DNA from 3 places in the Bacillus sp. ISL-77 genome. Region 3 is predicted to be linked to each of the others. Evidence: predicted binding sites of a transcription regulator. Region 3 holds the regulator's gene; each other region holds the start of a gene.

Region 1 (6,525 bases), on a different contig from region 3:
ACCTTTCTACGATTATGGGCTATCCTATTCACTATAACAACAGTGAAGAAATCTGGGATGAAGTTAGAAAACTAGCTTGGGAGATGTACGGGGGCATATCGTATGAAAGACTTGAAAAAGAGTATGGTATTCATTATCCTTGCCCAGATGAAAACCATCCAGGAACACTTATCTTGCACGAGAGGTTCCACCAAATGGAGTCGACATCAACAAAGTCAGCATTTGTACCGGTAGATTATACTGCACCATTGGAACTCCCTGATGCTGAATATCCATTTACACTAACAACAGGAAGACGTTATGAATCTTACAATACACATTCTCAGACGCGTCATTATGCTGCTGGAGTTAAATTAAAACAAACAGAAGAAACTGTTGATATTCATCCAAACGATGCTGCAGCTTTAGGTATAACAGATGGTGAAGTGGTACAGGTTCGCTCGAGAAGAGGAGAACTACAGGTAAAGGCGAAGATTACAGAACAAGTAGTCCCAGGGCTCGTTTTTATGAGCTTCCACTGGAGTGAAACACCGACCAATGTCTTAACCTTAAATGAGTTTGATCCTATTTCAGGAACAGCCGAATATAAGGCTTGTGCGGTTGCGATATCGAGGATATAGAGAATTTTTAAATCGACGCAGTTTAATGACTGCGTTTTTTTAATTGGCTAAGTTACAGCTCATTGTTAATTTTGGCACATGTTGATTGGAGCGGAAGGCGCGAAGACTCCTGCGGGAGGACGGCGCCGAGGAGGCTCCCCGGAACGCCCGCGGAAAGCGAAGCGCCTGGAGCGGAAATCAACAGCCAAGTATAACAGTTTAATAAAATAAAACAAGCCGGATTTATCCGACTTGTTGTGTTATTGATTTAGTTGCTGTAGCTTTTCTTTGATAGAAATACCAGTTGAGTCCAAATGCTACTACATAAAAAGCAATAAAGAAGTAAAAAGCTGTAACAGGAGTGCCCGTCGCCTTAACTGACCACCCGAAAAGTTTAGGAATAAAGAATGAACCATAGGCTGCAAATGCCGCTGAAAACCCAATTACAGGTGCTGCTTCTTTAGGAATAAAAAGGTTCGGAATCATTTGGAAAGTCGAGCCTGAACCAATACCAGATGCAACGAACAGAATTAAGAAGGATAATAAAAATCCAGCAAATTGTTTTCCGTTTAGGAAATAAATAACCCCTGCAGCGCCAATTCCCATGATGACTAAAACATAGGAAGTTACCTTTGCACCCCCAAGTTTGTCTCCCATCCAACCACCAACAGGTCTTGAAGCTGCGGCCACTAATGCACCAAGAAAGGCAAGTGATATATGCTCAGGGAATTGTGATCTTAATAAAAGCGGAAATGCCGCTGAATAACCAATGAATGAACCAAAGGTTGCTACATATAGGGCTGCCATAATCCAAGTATGTTTCCGTTTTACAATCACAAATTGTTCCGAAACTGATTGTTTTGCACCTGGTACATTATCCATCTTAAACATTGCTAAAACTGTCAAGATGACAATAGGAATCACCCAAATAAATGCCGCGTTCTGTAACCAAACTTCCTGACCATTTGCTAAAACTTGTTTGCCGCCAACTAATGCAAAAGTTCCTGAGGTAACAATTAATGGTGTAACGAATTGAACGACAGAGATACACCCATGTTTCCTAAACCACCATTAATACCAAGTGCTGTCCCTTTTTCCTTTTTTGGAAAGAAAAAGCTAATATTTGCTGACGAAGATGAGAAATTACCTCCGCCTAGTCCGCAAAGGGCTGCAAGCAATAACATGATAGAAAATGGTGTTTCCGGATTTTGGACTGCAAAGCCAATACCAATCGCTGGAATTGCTAAGATTGCTGTTGAAATCACTGTCCAGTTTTTTCCACCAATAGAGCCGACTGCAAATGTGTAAACAAAGCGAAGTGTCGCACCGACAAGACCAGGAACTGCTGCAAGTGTAAATAATTGTTCTTCGGTGAAATGGAAACCGATGTCGTTAAGTCTAACGGCAACGACTGACCATATCTGCCATACGATAAAAGCGATCATCAATGATGGTACAGATATCCATAGATTTCGTCGGGCATGTTTTTTTCCTTCAGCGTTCCAAAATTTTTCGTCCTCTGGATTCCAATAATTAATTCTGGCCATTATATTTCCCCCTAATTTGTGTTCAAATTTTAATTTTTATAAAGTTTTAGTTGTTTGTGTAATTACTATAAAACAGATAGTAACATGAATATTGTGACGTACGTCACAAAAACAGTGAACGAACTGTGAACTCAAGGAAGTTGACAAAAAGTTGTAATAAATTGCCCAAGGTTACAAAAAAAGAGACCTCCACGGGGAAGATCTCTTTTATACTGCCTTTTTAGGATTTTTCGTTATCTTCATAGAACATACCTACAAAGTTTTTTGTTTCACCTACGTCATCTTTAATGGCTGTAATAGTTAGCCATTCTCTATAAATTACATTGTTTTTGCGTTTGTTCCAAATATAACCTTCCCAAACCCCGTCTGTTTTTAAACTAAACCACATTTTTTTGTAAAACTCGTTGTCATGTTCACCGGATTGAAGAACACTTGGGGTTTTACCGATTACCTCTGCTTGACTATAGCCAGTGATTTTTGTGAATGCGGGATTAACGCTTTGAATAATGCCAGTAACATCGGTTACACAAATACCATCTAAGGCATGGTTTACAATCTTTGCAGAAATATCCAACTTATCTTGATAATATAGCCATACTACGATAACCAGACTTGCTAAAGAAAATTCAGATAGGGACATAAACCCAATCGCATAATGACCAGTCCAATCAAAGAGAATCGTGAGAATGATTGGCGGGAAAAAACCACCCAGTCCTCCCATGGCAGAAACAATTCCATTCACAATACCCGCTTGATTGGAAAAATATAAAGGGACTAGTTTAAAGATAGCGCCATTTCCAATTCCCGCAAAGAAAGCAACTAATAAGCAACCAAAGGAATAAATCGGCAGTGATGGAGTAAATGACAAAAGAAATCCTGCAAAAGTTAGGCTAAAGAAAACAGCCATTAAAATAAGAAAAGGATTAACTTTATCGCCCAACCATCCACCTATGGGTCTAAAAAAGGTTGCCAAAGCAATAAAACCTGCTGTCCGGAGTCCTGCATCGACTTTATCTAATTCAAAGTGATTAACTAAAAACGATGGTAAATAAATGGTGAAAGCAACGAAGGAACCAAACGTGATAAAATAAAATAAACTTAGAAACCAAAGTTTTGGATTTTTATATACCCCTTTGGTTTGATCGAGTAAGGAAATGTTAACTTTTCGTTCCTTTTTGTCCCCAAAAATAAAGTTTAAAATTGCAAAGATTAATACAACTATCAGGAAGATTTTAATGGTGTTTCTCCATCCATAGGCGGTAGCAAGCACGGGTGCGGAAAAGGAAGTAATTGCCGTACCAATATTTCCTGCCCCGTAAATTCCGTTAATAAACCCATGCTTTGTTTTTTCATAATACTTGGGAAGAGAGGTAACACCGATGGAAAAGACAGCACCGCCAATCCCTAGTAAAAATCCTCCTAAGATTAATGTTAATAAGGAATTAGCATAGCTTAACAACGCAATTGGAATGAGCAGTATAATAAAGCTGATTGTAAATAAAATTCGAGCTCCATAGCGATTGGTCCAGTAGCCAATCGGAACTCGAAGAAGTGAACCGAGGATAATAGGGACCGCCGTAGTCCATGCAATTTGAGATGAAGTAAGTTGGATATCTACTTTAATAAACGGCATTAGTGATGATATCAGTACCCAAACCATAAAACCTGCTAACAGACTTCCAGTTTGTATAAATAGTTGTTTTGACCCTTGTTTCATAACAATCCCCCTTCAATTCCCATGCTATTTTATTATTTCCTCAAAAAGTCGTTATATAAAGAGTGTTTATGAACATGGAAAGTTTTACTTCTTGTATTATAGAACAACATATAGTCAATCAACAGTGAGTTATGACACACATTTGACACACTCATGGTAAAAATTTTTCTAAGGTGTACCAATTCACATCTTTAATTTACATGTTTTGTTCGTAATTGTATATTTTTCCTGTATTATAGATTTACAATATTTAAAAATAGAGGCATGAACAAGGAGAAAAAAATTAAGATCATAGATAACACATGATTATTAATTGTTTGTTAAAAATAACATTAAAGTAGTAAGGGAGAGAACTATTCTGCGCAAAAAAATATATCTAGATCCTCCAAAGATTCTTGTTCTAGGTTTTGGTTTGATCATATTACTAGGAACATTTCTACTTACGATGCCGGTTTCGACTTCAAATGGGCAAGGTTTGTCATTTTTAAACGCCCTGTTCACTGCAACCTCTGCAACATGCGTAACAGGTTTAGTTGTCGTAGATACCGGGACCACATTTTCGATATTCGGTCAAGTGGTTATTTTATGTATGATTCAAGTCGGTGGACTTGGATTTATGACGTTTGCAACGTTTTTTGCCTTCCTATTAGGGAAGAAAATATCTTTAAAAGAAAGGCTTCTACTTCAAGAATCTTTAAATAATTTATCAATGGAGGGGATTGTACGGCTAGTAAGACGAATTTTAATTTTTACAGCGGTGATTGAGTTCCTTGGTGCTGTGCTTTTATCTATCCGTTTTTCCTTTGACATGCCGATAGGAAAAGCGATTTATTATGGAATTTTCCATTCAATTTCCAACTTTAACAATGCAGGATTTGACTTAATGGGGGAGTTTCATAGTTTAACCAGTTATGTTGACGATCCAACCGTTACGTTGACCGTTAGTGCATTAATTATCTTAGGTGGGATCGGCTTTATCGTTATGAACGAACTTTTTGAATATCGTGTTTCAAAACGGCTATCATTACATACAAAGCTTGTCTTAATGACGAGCAGCGTTTTAATAGTAGTAGGTACAGTTGGTATATTACTGCTTGAATATTCTAATGGATTAACGCTAAAACCATTGTCGTTTTCAGGGAAAATCCTTGGGTCATTATTCCAATCTGTTACGGCAAGAACAGCAGGGGCTAACACATTAAATATTGGTGATCTAACTCAATCATCATTATTATTAATTGTGTTACTCATGTTTGTTGGTGCATCGCCTGGGTCGACAGGCGGGGGGATCAAAACCACCACTTTTACAACGCTCATTGGAGCTGTTTGGTCACAAATTCGCGGGAAAGAGGATGTTATTTTTTACCGTCAGCGGATTGAATATGAAACGATTTATAAAGCATTAACCGTCACATTTAGTGGATTATTTCTCGTCATGCTAATGACACTCATTCTAACCATTTCTGAACACGGACAAGATTTTTTAACAATAGTATTTGAGGTAACTTCTGCCTTTGCAACAGTCGGGCTATCAATGGGATTGACACCAGAATTATCATCACTTGGCAAGGCATTGATAATTTTTACTATGTTTGCTGGCAGGGTAGGACCATTAACTATTGCTTATGCGGTGACAATACGCAGAAAACCTGATGCATTCCGGTATCCGAAGGGAAAAATCACGATTGGGTAGTTTTTTACACCAAGGAGGTACAAGGAGACAGTGGCTAATCAATATGCAGTGATTGGATTAGGTAGGTTTGGACTAAGTATTGCCAATAAGTTATATGAATCTGGGCAGGAAGTGCTTGGAGTCGATGTGAATGAGGAACGAGTTGAAGAATCCCATCCATTCGTTACTCATTCCGTGATTGCCGATTCAACAGAAGCTGAGGCATTAAAATCGATTGGGATCCGTAATTTTGATACAGTTATTGTAGCAATCGGAGACGATATTCAAGCAAGTATCCTATCTGTTTTATTATTGAAGGAACTAGGTGTAAAAAAGGTGATTGCCAAAGCATTAAATAAACTACATGGTCAAGTATTAAAAAAGGTTGGGGCAGACTGGGTCGTCTTTCCTGAACGAGATATGGGAATTCGAGTCGCCCATCAGCTGTTATCACCTAATGTCTTAAATTTTATTGAGATATCGAAGGATTATAGTGTAGAGGAAGTAAAAATCCCCGATAGGATGATGGAGAAAACCTTAAGGGAACTAGATTTAAGGGCAAAGTTTAATTTGAGCGTCATCGCGATTCGGCATGAAGATGAAATTAACATTTCACCATCTCCTGATGAAAAAATTAATTACGGTGATGTACTAGTAGTAATCGGTGAAAACCGAGATTTGGAAAAATTCGCTAATTTAGAATAAGAAACAAACCCCTGGTTAATGAGACTAGGGGTTTGAACGATTTTTTGTTAATGGGATAGGAGAGATGAGAGATGAACTTTCAAGAAAAAGATACATTGGATGAACGAATAGAGTTAATGAGAATACTTTCAAAACAATTCCTATTACGAGCACCTCAGGTAGATATAGAAGGTAGTTTCCCGTATGCAAATATTCAGGATCTGAAAAATACAGGTTACACGGCATTAACTGTTCCTTCAAGGCATGGTGGAGAGGATATCTCGCTTTATGAACTAATTCGACTCC
Region 2 (6,525 bases), on a different contig from region 3:
AATCTTGCCAAAAAATATAAGATCATAGGGAATGTGTGATTCAGGTCACCTAGTTTTTTTCTATTTTACATTATGCTTAGGTTAGATTTAATCTTGGACTTTGGGAGGAAATTAAAGATGAGTTTTACAATTACAGCCAATTCATTAGTTAAAGATATTGTTAACGAATTACCTAAAACGAGTGATGTTTTCAAAAAGAACCGAATCGATTTTTGCTGCGGTGGTAATATTCCGTTAACAGAAGCAGTTGCTCAAAATAAGCTTAACCTGGATACATTGTTAGATGACTTAAAAGAGGTATTTGAAAAATACGAAAACACCGAGAAAGATGTTGAGGTTTGGACTAATTCTGATTCAACTACAATTATTGATCATGTCATTTCCAACTACCATCGTGTATCTGAAGAGGAACTAACTATGCTAAGTCCCTATGTAACGAAGGTTTCACGTGTCCATGGAGATAATCATCCAGAGTTACTAAAGGTTTACGAACTCTTCTTTGAATTCAAAAAAGAATTGATGGAGCATATGGCGAAAGAGGAAGCTGTTGTATTCCCATTAATTAAGCAGCTTGCGGATGGAACCGTGGAGAATCGTGAAGAAGCAATTGCAATGATTGTTGAATTAGAAAAAGAACATGACCATGCCGGTGAAATTTTAAGAGAGATCCGTGCAGTAACTTCTGACTACACTCTACCTCTGGATGCATGCGGTACGTACCGATTAGTATATGCACGCTTGGAAGCGTTAGAAGGATTAACCTTTATGCATGTGCATCTTGAAAACAACATCCTATTTCCTAGGTATCTTTTATAAAATCAACAGTCCGCTTTTCTTAAAGCGGGCTGTTTTTTTGTACAAAAAAACTCTCTTCCTGGAAGAGAGTTTAACCACCAATATAGGACATTTCTATTTTTTTACGGTTTTTGTGCGTTTCGTCTGTTCGTTCGTCTGAATATCTGTCATCTCGTCCATTCCAAATGGCGCTCACCCGCTCACGGATTTCTTCATCAGAGGCACCGTTTCTCATAAAATTACGGATATCATGCCCATTCCCATTAAATAAACAAGTAAAAATCTGACCATTCGCTGAAAGTCGAGAACGAGTGCAACTTGAACAAAATGATTCCGAAACAGATGTGATAAATCCTACATTCACATCTTTATCTTTATAGCGGTACACCTTTGCCACTTCTCCGTAATAGGCTGGGTCAACGGGTTCAAGATCAAATTGTTCTTTTAACAAATAATATATCTGTTTTTTAGTAATAACATCATCCATTTTCCAGCCGTTCGTGGAGCCAACATCCATGAATTCTATATAGCGAAGCTCCAGACCGTTCTCTTTGCAGTACTCTGCCATTGGAATAATTTCAGTATCATTCAAACCTTTTTTGACAACCATATTAATTTTGACCCCAAGACCTGCTTGTTTCGCTGCTTCAATGCCTTCCAAAACTGGCCCAGTTCCAACCCCACGCCCGTTAATTTTGCCAAACAATTCATCGTTTAAGGTATCAAGGCTTACATTTACTCTTTTGAGTCCTGCTTCCTTTAAATCTTTGGCAAATTTCGGTAGAAGCACACCATTCGTCGTTAATCCGATATCAAGTAAGCCCTCAATAGCTGACAGCTTCTTAACAAGAATGGGCATATCTCTACGAAGAAGAGGTTCTCCTCCTGTTAGGCGGATTTTTTCCACACCCAAACTAACAAATATTTTCGCTAGGCGTTCGATCTCTTCATAGGATAGCAAGGCACTTTTAGGAAGAAACTCAAAATCAGGACCAAATTGGTCAGCTGGCATACAGTATTGGCAACGGAAATTACATCGATCAATCACAGAAATTCTTAAGTCATGCAATGGTCTATTTAATTTATCTTTAATAATGGTTTTTTCCATTCCATATCAACTCCATTATTTTAAGGAACCTAATGATATTCAGTGTACCAGTCTTTAGATAAAAAAACTGTTACTTTATTCACTATAACAATACTTTTTAATACAATTCTTATCTTAGCAGAAGTTTTACAATCTATAAATAACTGTTTTGGTAAAAATTTTCCTCTACAGATTTTATTCATTTAACCTAAAATTCAAATAGAAAATAAATAAACATGATTAATTTCATATGAGTTTTCACTATATTGTCATTGTTTACTTCTTCTTATTGGTTCCTCATGAGATAAAATGGTACTAACAAACTAAACATTGATCACGATGGAAAATAGATGGTTGTTAAATGGAAAACGAGGTGCGCTATTCTCAACACTTATCCGTATGTCGAATAGTTATGGTATTCAAAAAGATAATGAGATCTTAATAGATCTGCCGTTAACCAACCAAGAACTTGCCAACTTCTGCGGTACTTCACGTGAGAGTACAAACCGTATACTTAGTGAACTAAAGAAAGATAAAATCATTTCAGTTAAAAAAGGAAAGATCTCTATATTGGATTTACAATACTTAAAAAATGAAATCGACTGTGAAAATTGTTCTGCCGTTTATTGCAGTATCGAATAGGCTGGCCTTTACTTATTTGTAGTTATCTATATACGCAAGGCTGTCTCACTATTGAGGCAACCTTGTTTTATCGTTTTAATTTACTGTACTTGCTTTTCTCTTAATGATTTAGGAATATAAACGCAGAATGGCTCGCTTTCTAGATAATCTCCAGTCATCGCATACGCTCTAGACCTTGATCCTCCGCAAACATGACGGAATTCACAGACACCACATTTCCCTTTAAAAAGATCTGGGTTTCTTAGCGATTGGAATATTGGTGATTCACGATAAATTTCCGCTAATGGAGTTTCCCGGATATTACCAGCTTTAACGGGTAATAGTCCGCTTGGATATACATCCCCCGTATGAGAGATGAATACAAAACCATTACCATCATTAACACCTTTTAGTGCTCGCCCTAAACCATCGATAGAGCCTGTTAATCCCTTTTCTGTTAATGCGCTTAAATACTCAATCTCATCTGTTGTTTCTTTCGCTTCGCGCATTTTTTGTTGAATCACAACACGTCTGTAGTGCATTGCTTCTGTTGTTTTGATATCAAAAGACACGCGCTTACTTAAATCATATAGCCATCTGAATACTTTTTCATGTTGAACTGGAGAAATCATATCTGATTGTTGACCTCTTCCTGTTGGCACTAGGAAAAAGACACTCCATAACACACATTCTAAGTCTTCAACCATTTTTGCCATTTCATCAAGGTAGTCAATATTGTAACGGGAAATCACCGTATTAATCTGAATGGGTAATCCAACTTCATGCAAATATTTTATTTTTTCCATGGTAAGGTCAAATGATCCAGCTGTTCCTCTAAAATGGTCATGAATCTCAGCCCTAGGACCATCAATACTAAATGCCCAGCGAGCAAGACCTACTTCTTTTGCTTTTTCAATTGCTTCTTTTGTTACATTTGGTGTCGCACTTGGGGTCATTGATACCCGAACGCCTTTTTCAACTGCATATTTCGCAATATCAAAAACATCTTCTCTCATCAGCGGGTCTCCGCCAGTAAAAACAAGCATCGGATTGTTCATTTCATATATTTGATCAATTAGATTTTTTCCTTCTTCAAAAGATAGTTCACGTGGATCCCTTTTATACTGTGCATCGGCACGGCAGTGCAGACACTTTAATTGACAAGCTCTAGTGAGTTCCCAAATCACGATAAAAGGGTCTTTATTAAAATCTCGGCTAATAGCCATATGAAACGCCTCCTAATAACGGCTATTCAAATCCAACAGCCTTATTAATCTTTATTATAAAGGTGTTTATATTTGAAAAAAGTGAACTATCTCACATTCTGTAAGCTAGATATGTCTGAATCGTGAAGAATAAGAAAAGCGCAAGCGCCCGGTTAGCGGCGTATGGACTGGAGCACTTTGACTAAGATAAAGGAAACACGTAGAGCGTTAGCGATCCGATGTTGACTTTTCGTAGGGAAAAGGGCGAAGTACACTAGCCGCTGGGCGCTGGAGCTAGACAGTTATCTAAGTTCAAATTTTTCACCTTTCTTATTTTGAAATAAAAAAAACAGCAGAAAATCTGCTGTTTCTAAAAAATACGCTTATTTTACTGAGAGTTCAAAAGCCTCTAATTAAGCTTAGCGAATTCCTAATGCGATTTTCGCATAACGTGACATCATTTCTTTATTCCATGGAGGATTAAAAACAATATTTACTTCTACTTCTTTGATTTCCGGAATGTCGGCCAATGCCCGTTTAACCTGGTCAACAATTGTTCCAGCAAGTGGGCAGCCCATTGAAGTTAACGTCATTGTAATCGTTACGTTTCCTTCTTCATCCATTTCAGCATTATATACTAATCCTAAATTAACAATATCTACTCCTAGTTCAGGGTCGATTACTAGTTCTAAGGCACCCATGATATTTTCTTTTAGTTCTTCATTCATGTTTGATCCACTCCTTCATTATCTTTGTCCCACTCTATTATAGCAAATTATCAAGCATGCCAAGATTGAGACTTAGTTAAAAAAAGTATATAGTTTTTTTATATCATTTGGTGTGAATTTTTTTACAGTTTAGATATAAAATTGTTAACATAGTAAATATAGGAATTAATAATTCCACTAAGTATTAAATTCATAATTGCAGTGTAACATGTATATAAATTTTTTCCTAAAGCGACGCACTTTATTAGCGATGAAAATTATAATTAGAAGGAGTTATTATGACAGATAGACACCTAATTGCATTAGATTTAGATGGGACATTATTAAAAGATGATAAAACGATATCATTAAAAACACACGGAATTATTAAAAAAGCAAGAGAACAAGGTCATATCGTTATGATTGCAACAGGAAGGCCTTATCGTTCCAGCGAGATGTACTATCGGGAATTGGATTTGGACACTCCGATTGTCAATTTCAATGGAGCATTTATGCATCACCCTCGAAAACCTGACTGGGGATTTTATCATGAACCTCTTGATATAAAGGTTGCAAAAGATATTGTGGAAGCGTGCAGAAGTTTCCACTTCCATAATATAATTGCCGAAGTGATCGATGATGTTTACTTCCATTACCACGATGAAAAGCTGTTAGATATTTTCAACTTTGGCAATCCAAAAATCACTACGGGCGATCTGGCAAATTATTTAAATGATTCACCCACGAGTTTGTTAATTCATACGGAGGAGGATCAATTAAAGATAATTCGCGAACACTTATCGGCTGTCCATGCAGAAGTTATCGATCATCGCAGTTGGGCCGCTCCATGGCATGTGGTTGAAATTATAAAGGTTGGCTTAAGTAAGGCCGTGGGGTTAAAAAAGGCTTCTGATTATTATGGTATTCCCGCTGATAGAATTATTGCGTTTGGCGATGAAGACAACGACCTTGAAATGCTTGAATATGCTGGTCATGGAATTGCCATGGGAAATGGAATCGACAGTGTGAAAAATATTGCTAATGACGTCACTTTAAGTAACGAAGAAGATGGTGTTGCTCAATATTTGGCGGATTTGTTAAATATAAAATATTAACACTCATTTCACCATTGTTTACCTAAATGAACCTCCCCCTTTTGGTACATACTATTTTTTGAGGCAGCGTTGCTGTTTCAATATGAGCTATGAGCATATTGGAGGGATTCGAATGGGTAAACGAAACAAATCAAAACGCTTTGTTCAGCAAGGAGTGGATACGGTCAGTAAGCATGCTGAACGTATTCCTTATCACATGACTTACGCTGAAGCGGAAGCTCAGAAGATGTCCAATGTGCAAGAATCCTCGCTTGGAGGAATATAACATGGGAAACCAATTGTTCCAAGAAGCACGAAGATTTGTTGAGATGGCGAAGTCTGCCGACCCAGCTGATCTTGATTCTGCTGTCGCGAAAGCTAAAAATGCATTAAGTTCTGCTTATGCAAATTCGACTGTAGCAGAGCAAGCACAGCTCCAACAAATGCAACAAGAGCTTGAACAGATGACTTAAAAAGAAAAGCGGAGGCACCTACGGGCGCTTCCGCTTTTCTTTTTGTCTAGCTACAGCGCCTAGGGGCTCGGGGTCATAAGCCAATCCGTCCTGAAGGTTAAAAAGTAACCTTCAAGCCGGCTTCTTATGCCTGTCGCCCCTGAACAAGGCGCTTCCGCTTTTCTTTTTATTCCTTACGAAAAAATCCATAGATATTGGTTGTTTGAATAATATTTGTAAAGGCATTGGGATCCACTTCCTTAAGGATCCTTTCCAAATCAAAGAGCTCATAGCGGGTAATAACAACCATCAACATTTCTCTTGCTTCGTTTGAGAACGCACCTTTTGCTGGTAGAATCGTGATTCCTCTTACAAGTTTTTCTTGTATTGCTTTTTTCATTACATCAGCCTTTTTGGTAATAATTATTGCAGTGAGTTTTGCATGTCTAGTATGAATGGCGTCAATCACTCTTGTCGAAGTATATAAAGTGACAAGTGTATAAAGGGCTTTCTCCCAGCCATACAAAAATCCAGCTGTTATAATAATCACCCCATTTATAACCA
Region 3 (6,525 bases):
AACAACTTTATCTAAAAAATAGCGGTCATGGGAAACGATCAAAATCGCCCCATGATAACTTTGTAAATATTGCTCCAGCCAGGAAAGCGTATCAATATCAAGGTGGTTTGTGGGCTCATCCAATATTAGGATATCAGGCCTGGTTAACAAGAGTTTACCAAGGGCTAGACGAGTTTTCTGACCGCCGCTTAAACTAGATATCATCAAGGATTTGTCATGGAAATTCAGCCCATGAAGGACGGAGCGCATCTCTGCCTCATATTGATACCCTCCCTGTTCTTTAAATTTCACCTGAAGATGATCGTACTCTTTTAGGATCCTTTCGTACCTGCCACTGTCTTCAAAAACAAGAGGATCAGCCATTTGTTCTTCAAGTGTGCGGAGTTGTTTTTCCATCAATCGCAGCGGTTCAAAAACCGTCAGCATTTCATCCCATATGGATAATGATGATTCTAACCCAGTATTTTGAGCTAAATAGCCAATCGTCACTTCTTTTGGCTTGATGATTTCTCCGCCATCATGCGACAAGTGTCCGGCTATAATCTTCAACAATGTCGATTTTCCCGCCCCATTGCGTCCAACAAGGGCAACACGGTCCCGAGTTTGTAATTCGAGCTTAATATTCGATAAAATAAGGTCAGCACCATAATATTTTTGTAATTGATTAACCTGTAGCAAAATCATTCTCATTCACCTCTATTACATAGGATTAGTGTACCTTATTCCCGGTATGTCGGCAATAAACTGCTCGCCATATTAGCGGAGTAAGGGTCCTAAATCGACATAAAATGTAATATTTAGTTCAAAGTTTCACACACATATAAGGAAAAATAGTGTATGATTTGATGGGAGGATTTTTTATATGGCAGAATTTACGCATTTTAATGAAGAAGGCAGAGCAAAAATGGTCGACGTCAGTGATAAGCCGGAAACGGCACGTACGGCGCTTGCTCATTCCAGCATTACCGTTAGTAAAGAAATTTATGATAAAATAACTAATAATGAGATGAAGAAGGGCGATGTCTTAGCAGTGGCCCAGGTAGCAGCTGTCATGGCAGCAAAGAAGACATGGGATTTGATTCCAATGTGCCATCCGATTCCATTAACAGGTGTTAATATTTCTTTCTCTTGGGAACAGGATAAGGATGAGAATTATCAATTATATATTGCTGCAGCCGTTAAAACGAAGGGGAACACAGGAGTGGAAATGGAAGCGTTAACAGCCGCATCCGCATGTGCCTTAACAGTTTATGATATGTGTAAAGCCGTTGATAAAGGTATGGTAATTGGACCGACGTATCTTGTCGAAAAAACAGGCGGTAAAAACGGTGATTTTAAAAGAGATGAAAGAGTTAAATAAATTTTTAACTAAACCATTCATGGGGTGTGGGAGATTATGAGTAATGAAACAACGAAAATACCACAGGCGACAGCAAAACGGCTGCCCCTCTATTATCGATTTCTAAAAAACCTGCATAGTTCCGGCAAGCAAAGGGTCTCTTCAGCGGAATTGAGTGAAGCAGTAAAGGTAGACTCAGCAACGATTCGCCGCGACTTTTCCTATTTCGGTGCGTTAGGAAAAAAGGGCTATGGGTATAATGTTAATTACTTAATATCCTTCTTCCGAAAGACCTTAGATCAGGATGAATTAACTAAGGTTGCCTTAATAGGAGTCGGAAATCTTGGGACTGCCTTTTTAAACTATAACTTTTTAAAAAATAATAACACAAAAATAGAATGCGCCTTCGATGTGGATCCCGACAAAATGGGAACCATGATTCGCGAGGTACCCGTTCATCCTATGGATGATTTAGAGAAGGTGTTATCAGAAACTAATATTTCAGTGGCGATATTAACGGTTCCGGCTCCTGCCGCACAAATGATAACCGATCGACTGGTCCAAGCGAATGTAAAAGGGATCTTAAATTTCACTCCGGCAAGGTTAAATGTTCCACCATTAATAAGGGTCCATCATATTGACTTGGCTGTGGAGCTTCAATCGCTAGTCTACTTTTTAAAGCATTATCCAACGGTGGAAATAGATGAAGAATAATTAGTTAATAAGGCTTTCCACAAAATTTGTGGAAAGCCTTTTGTATGATTAAATCCCTGCTTTTTTTAATTACATAATCTATCAAAATATTGACCTATGCACTAAGATTTAGATAGATAAAGTGCAAGCGGTTACTAATTCGGAAAGTGGGGAAATCCAATGTCAATTTTACGAGATGAAGCGTTAAAAATGCATAAGGAGCATCAAGGAAAGGTTGGAATCTATTCAAAGGTTGCAGTACATAATGCAAAAGATTTAAGCCTAGCCTATTCACCTGGTGTGGCAGAGCCATGTTTGGACATTTATGCAGACGAAAATAAAGTCTATGATTATACCTCAAAGGGCAATCTAGTTGCAGTTGTATCCAATGGGACAGCAGTCCTGGGGCTTGGGAACATTGGACCAAAAGCTGCGATGCCTGTGATGGAAGGAAAGGCCGTGTTATTCAAATCATTCGCAGATGTTGATGCTTTTCCCATTTGCTTGGCCACAACTGATACAGACCAGATCGTAGAAACCGTCAAATTGCTAGAACCAACATTTGGCGGAGTGAACTTGGAGGATATTGCTGCGCCGCAATGCTTTGATATTGAAGACCGCCTCCGCAAAGCCTGTGATATTCCTGTTTTTCATGATGACCAGCATGGAACAGCGATTGTAACAGCGGCTGGTTTAATCAACGCATTAAAATTAGCGGATAAAAAAATTGAAGATATTCGTGTTGCAGTAAATGGAGCAGGTGCAGCAGGAGTAGCGATTGTTAAACTTATGCTACATATGGGCGTGAAGGATGTTATTTTATGTGATACAAAAGGAATTATTTATGAAGGCCGCCCGGTTGGAATGAATCGATTCAAAGATGAAATGGCACAAATCACAAATCGCGAGCAAAAACAAGGAACGTTAGCCGATGCGCTTGTTGACGCAGATGTGTTTGTGGGGGTATCAGCAGCTGGGGCCGTTACGAAGGAAATGGTTGGTTCTATGCACCGTGACCCGATAATCTTTGCCATGGCCAACCCGGTACCGGAAATTATGCCGGATGTGGCCAAAGAAGCAGGAGCACTTGTAGTGGGTACAGGACGTTCTGATTTTCCGAACCAGGTTAATAATGTGCTTGCATTCCCAGGAATTTTCCGCGGTGCTTTAGATGTCCGTGCAAAGGAAATCAACGAGGAAATGAAGCTCGCCGCGGTTTATGCAATTGCTGGTTTAATTTCAGAGGATGAGCTCCATGCCGATTATGTCATTCCAGATCCATTTGACCCTCGGGTCGCAGCACAGGTAGCAACCGCGGTTGCGTATACTGCAATGGAAACAGGGGTAGCCCAAAAAATTATCAATGTTGAGGAAATTAAGCAACGCCTATCAGCATTAGCAGAAGCAAAACAACCAGTGCTTGCTTAGGTCGAGTAAAATCTAGCTTTTAAGGGAAGACTACCTCAACCTAGTTGAGGTAGTCTTTCAAATTTTGGAAATTAGGGCATAATTCCAATATATCTTTTAAATTTTTAGTACAATAATGAATGATAGTTTTTTCTTTTTCAAATCAGTGGGTAAAATAAGGACAAAATCGATGGTGAACTGACTCATTTTGTCGGTATGACCCCGTCCTTAGGTAAGTAATAAAACATTTCCTAGAAGGACATCTAGGGTTTTGCAATCGGAGGGGATGAAGTTGGCGATTGTGCTGACGATGTTTGTGCTTGGGATTTTATTAGGATTTGTCGGGGCAGGCGGCTCTGGCTTTATTATTGCCATCTTAACAGTTATTTTTGGAGTACCAATACATATGGCGTTAGGGACATCACTAGCAGCGATGGTATTTACTAGCATGTCAGGTGCCTACAGCCATTTTCGTCAAGGAAATATCTCAATTAAAACGGGTTTAATCGTCGGCGGATTTGGGGCAGCTGCCTCCTATTTAGGTTCAAAACTAGCCAGTTTGATTCCGACTCATTCTTTGCATTGGTTAACAGCGGGGATGTTATTTTTGTCGGCTGTGATCTTGGTTGTTCGCTTATTTATTGTTCAAAAAATAAAGGCAAACAACAAAAAAGTGAAACCTGGCAACCTGTTTCTCATTAAGAAAGCGGCAGTTGTCGGGTTGGTTACCGGATTGTTGTCTGGTACATTTGGGATAGGTGCTGCACCGTTCATTCAAATCGGATTGCTGGTCATCATGGGACTTTCGCTTAAGCAATCAGTGGGTACAACAATGCTCGTTATTTTGCCGATCGCTTTAGCAGGAGGAATCGGCTACTATTTCGAAGGATACCTGAATTTAACCCTGTTAGTTGAAGTGGTAGGAGGAACGATGATTGGCTCCTATGTCGGGGCTAAGTTTACAGCCCTTGCTCCGCAGCCCGTATTAAAAGGTGCGATGGTCCTGACCCCTATTATCGCAGGAGCTATTTTGCTCATAAGTTAAGGCATCGTTCGCAAGGATGGTTAACTGAGACGATGAACTCTCAGACCAGCCTAAGTTAAAGAAAGTTTCTAAGACTGCAAGGTATTTTCATAAGAATGCTTTGCAGCCTTTTTGCGTTTACTTACCGGGATGGTTAGTATGTCATCAGGTGGAGATCAGAATGGTGCCTGTCGCCTTCTCAAAGATGGAGGGAAATATGAGAAAGGGAAGATGGAGTTTACAGTCGGTAATTATTGTCTTTGTGTGTATGGTGGTTACTTTTTCACTATTGATAACAGATTTACTAATAAGTTCGAGAATTGCTAAGGAGACGGAAAAAGGTCAGGCTGAGAAAGCAAGAAATGTGGCTCGAATGGTTGCTCATAGTCCGCTTGTTGTTAATGCAATGAGTAGAAAACAGAATGAAAAGGAAATCCAAACGTTTGCCAATGAAATGAGAAAGGTCACGAACGTTTACTTTATTGTTGTGATGGATATGAACGGGATCCGAAAATCCCACCCTGATAGTAAAGAGATAGGGAAACCATTCAAGGGTGGAGATGAAGGGCCTGTCCTAAAAGGAAAAGAGCATCAATCTATTTCAAAGGGATCTCTTGGACCTTCATTACGCTTCTTTACGCCAATTAAGGATGCAACCGGGAAGCAGATCGGGGCCGTGGCTGTTGGGATATCTTTAGATAATGTGGAAAAGGCCGTCAAAAAGAGCAGAATGGGGATTTATATTGGGACGATGATTGGTATCTTAATCGGTGTTCTCGGGGCTGTTATTTTAGCTAGATATATAAAAAAGATCTTACTTGGGCTTGAGCCGTTTGCGATTGCTAAATTATTAGAGGAACGAAGCGCGATGCTTCAATCGGTGCGTGAGGGAATTGTTGCAGTGGATCAACACTCAAACATAACACTTGTCAATCGAGCAGCCTTAAAGCTGTTTGATAAAGCAGGCCTGCAAGATAACCCAATGGGGACAAATATAGAAGAATATATGTCATCTACTCGCTTAAGTGATTTATTAAAAACAGGTAAACCTGAATTGGATGAAGAACAGAATATAAATGGGATGACCATTTTAACCAACCGAGTCCCCGTTATCGTTGGGAATAAGGTAGTGGGCGCAATTGCTACTTTTCGCGATAAAACAGAAATACAGGTACTCGCTGAAGAACTGACAGGAGTAAGAGCATACGCCGATGCACTTCGGGCCCAGGCACACGAGTTTATGAATAAACTTCATGTGATTTTGGGGATGGTCCATACAGGTTATTATGAAAAAGTTGTCGAATACATCAATGAAACGGTTGATCATCGTAATAACGAAATTGGCTTCGTTACCAAAAAGATAAAGGACCCTGTTTTAGCTGGCTTTTTAATTGGAAAGTTGAGTTATGCAAGGGAATCAGGGGCAGAGTTATCAGTTTCCTGTGAACAGCCTCTTCCGCAGCCCGCTGTTTCTGATGTGACACACGAACTCATAACCATTGTTGGCAATTTAATTGATAATGCCACCGAGGCTGTGAATGGTTGTACGGTTAAAAAAATAGCAGTAGAATTCGAATATGGCGATGATATTTTAACAATTGAAGTAAATGATACAGGGGCAGGGATGAGTGAAGAACTGCAAAATCAAATTTTTAACAAAGGATTCTCAACAAAAGGTGAAAATAGAGGGTTAGGACTGTATCTCGTTTCGCAGGCGATTAAGAAGCTGAGAGGGGAATTAATTCTTTCATCAAAGCCTGGAAAAGGGACTGTTTTTACCGTGTATATACCATATGAAGGGGAGGGGGTCCAGAATGATCCGGGTAATGATTGTTGAAGATGACCCAATGGTGGCTGAATTTAATAAACGCTATCTTGAGCAAGTTCATGGATTTACCTTGATGGCAATGGCCGCATCCGTGGATGAGGCGATTGGGAAAATTGAAAAACTAGAAATCGATCTTATCTTATTGGATATATTTATGCCGGGGAAACAAGGATTAGAGCTGTTAACCTACCTTCGTGAAAATGAGAAAGAGACCGATGTGATTATTATTTCAGC

Evidence for each region. Region 3 encodes Rex, which represses fermentation and respiration genes when NADH is low (regulators of the CRP and FNR family bind a similar motif). Its sites were predicted from a motif close to TTGTGAAATATTTCACAA; they were not measured.
Region 1: a site for Rex is predicted at 4,035-4,052, ahead of J7E77_RS02645 (nitrate/nitrite transporter). Genes of this name have one in related genera too.
Region 2: a site for Rex is predicted at 3,809-3,826, ahead of J7E77_RS06700 (TIGR04053 family radical SAM/SPASM domain-containing protein). Genes of this name have one in related genera too.

What each region holds. Positions count from the first base shown of each region.
Region 1 covers NZ_JAGGQY010000009.1:4,816-11,340, forward strand. Annotated here, with positions in the region: gene fdhF (formate dehydrogenase subunit alpha) at 1-620, shown strand, start outside; partial or broken gene J7E77_RS02640 (MFS transporter) at 843-2,146, opposite strand; gene J7E77_RS02645 (nitrate/nitrite transporter) at 2,367-3,863, opposite strand; gene J7E77_RS02650 (TrkH family potassium uptake protein) at 4,276-5,556, shown strand; gene J7E77_RS02655 (potassium channel family protein) at 5,587-6,240, shown strand; gene J7E77_RS02660 (acyl-CoA dehydrogenase family protein) at 6,312-6,525, shown strand, end outside.
Region 2 covers NZ_JAGGQY010000018.1:56,149-62,673, forward strand. Annotated here, with positions in the region: gene ric (iron-sulfur cluster repair di-iron protein) at 118-816, shown strand; gene moaA (GTP 3',8-cyclase MoaA) at 887-1,903, opposite strand; partial or broken gene J7E77_RS06695 (helix-turn-helix domain-containing protein) at 2,237-2,524, shown strand; gene J7E77_RS06700 (TIGR04053 family radical SAM/SPASM domain-containing protein) at 2,605-3,729, opposite strand; gene J7E77_RS06705 (metal-sulfur cluster assembly factor) at 4,128-4,436, opposite strand; gene J7E77_RS06710 (Cof-type HAD-IIB family hydrolase) at 4,715-5,530, shown strand; gene J7E77_RS06715 (hypothetical protein) at 5,643-5,795, shown strand; gene J7E77_RS06720 (DUF3813 domain-containing protein) at 5,797-5,982, shown strand; gene J7E77_RS06725 (YitT family protein) at 6,149-6,525, opposite strand, start outside.
Region 3 covers NZ_JAGGQY010000093.1:18,238-24,762, reverse strand. Annotated here, with positions in the region: gene J7E77_RS28745 (ABC-F family ATP-binding cassette domain-containing protein) at 1-684, opposite strand, end outside; gene moaC (cyclic pyranopterin monophosphate synthase MoaC) at 863-1,360, shown strand; gene J7E77_RS28735 (redox-sensing transcriptional repressor Rex) at 1,397-2,053, shown strand; gene ystJ (NADP-dependent malic enzyme) at 2,213-3,460, shown strand; gene J7E77_RS28725 (sulfite exporter TauE/SafE family protein) at 3,732-4,484, shown strand; gene dcuS (DcuS/MalK family sensor histidine kinase) at 4,681-6,300, shown strand; gene J7E77_RS28715 (response regulator) at 6,278-6,525, shown strand, end outside.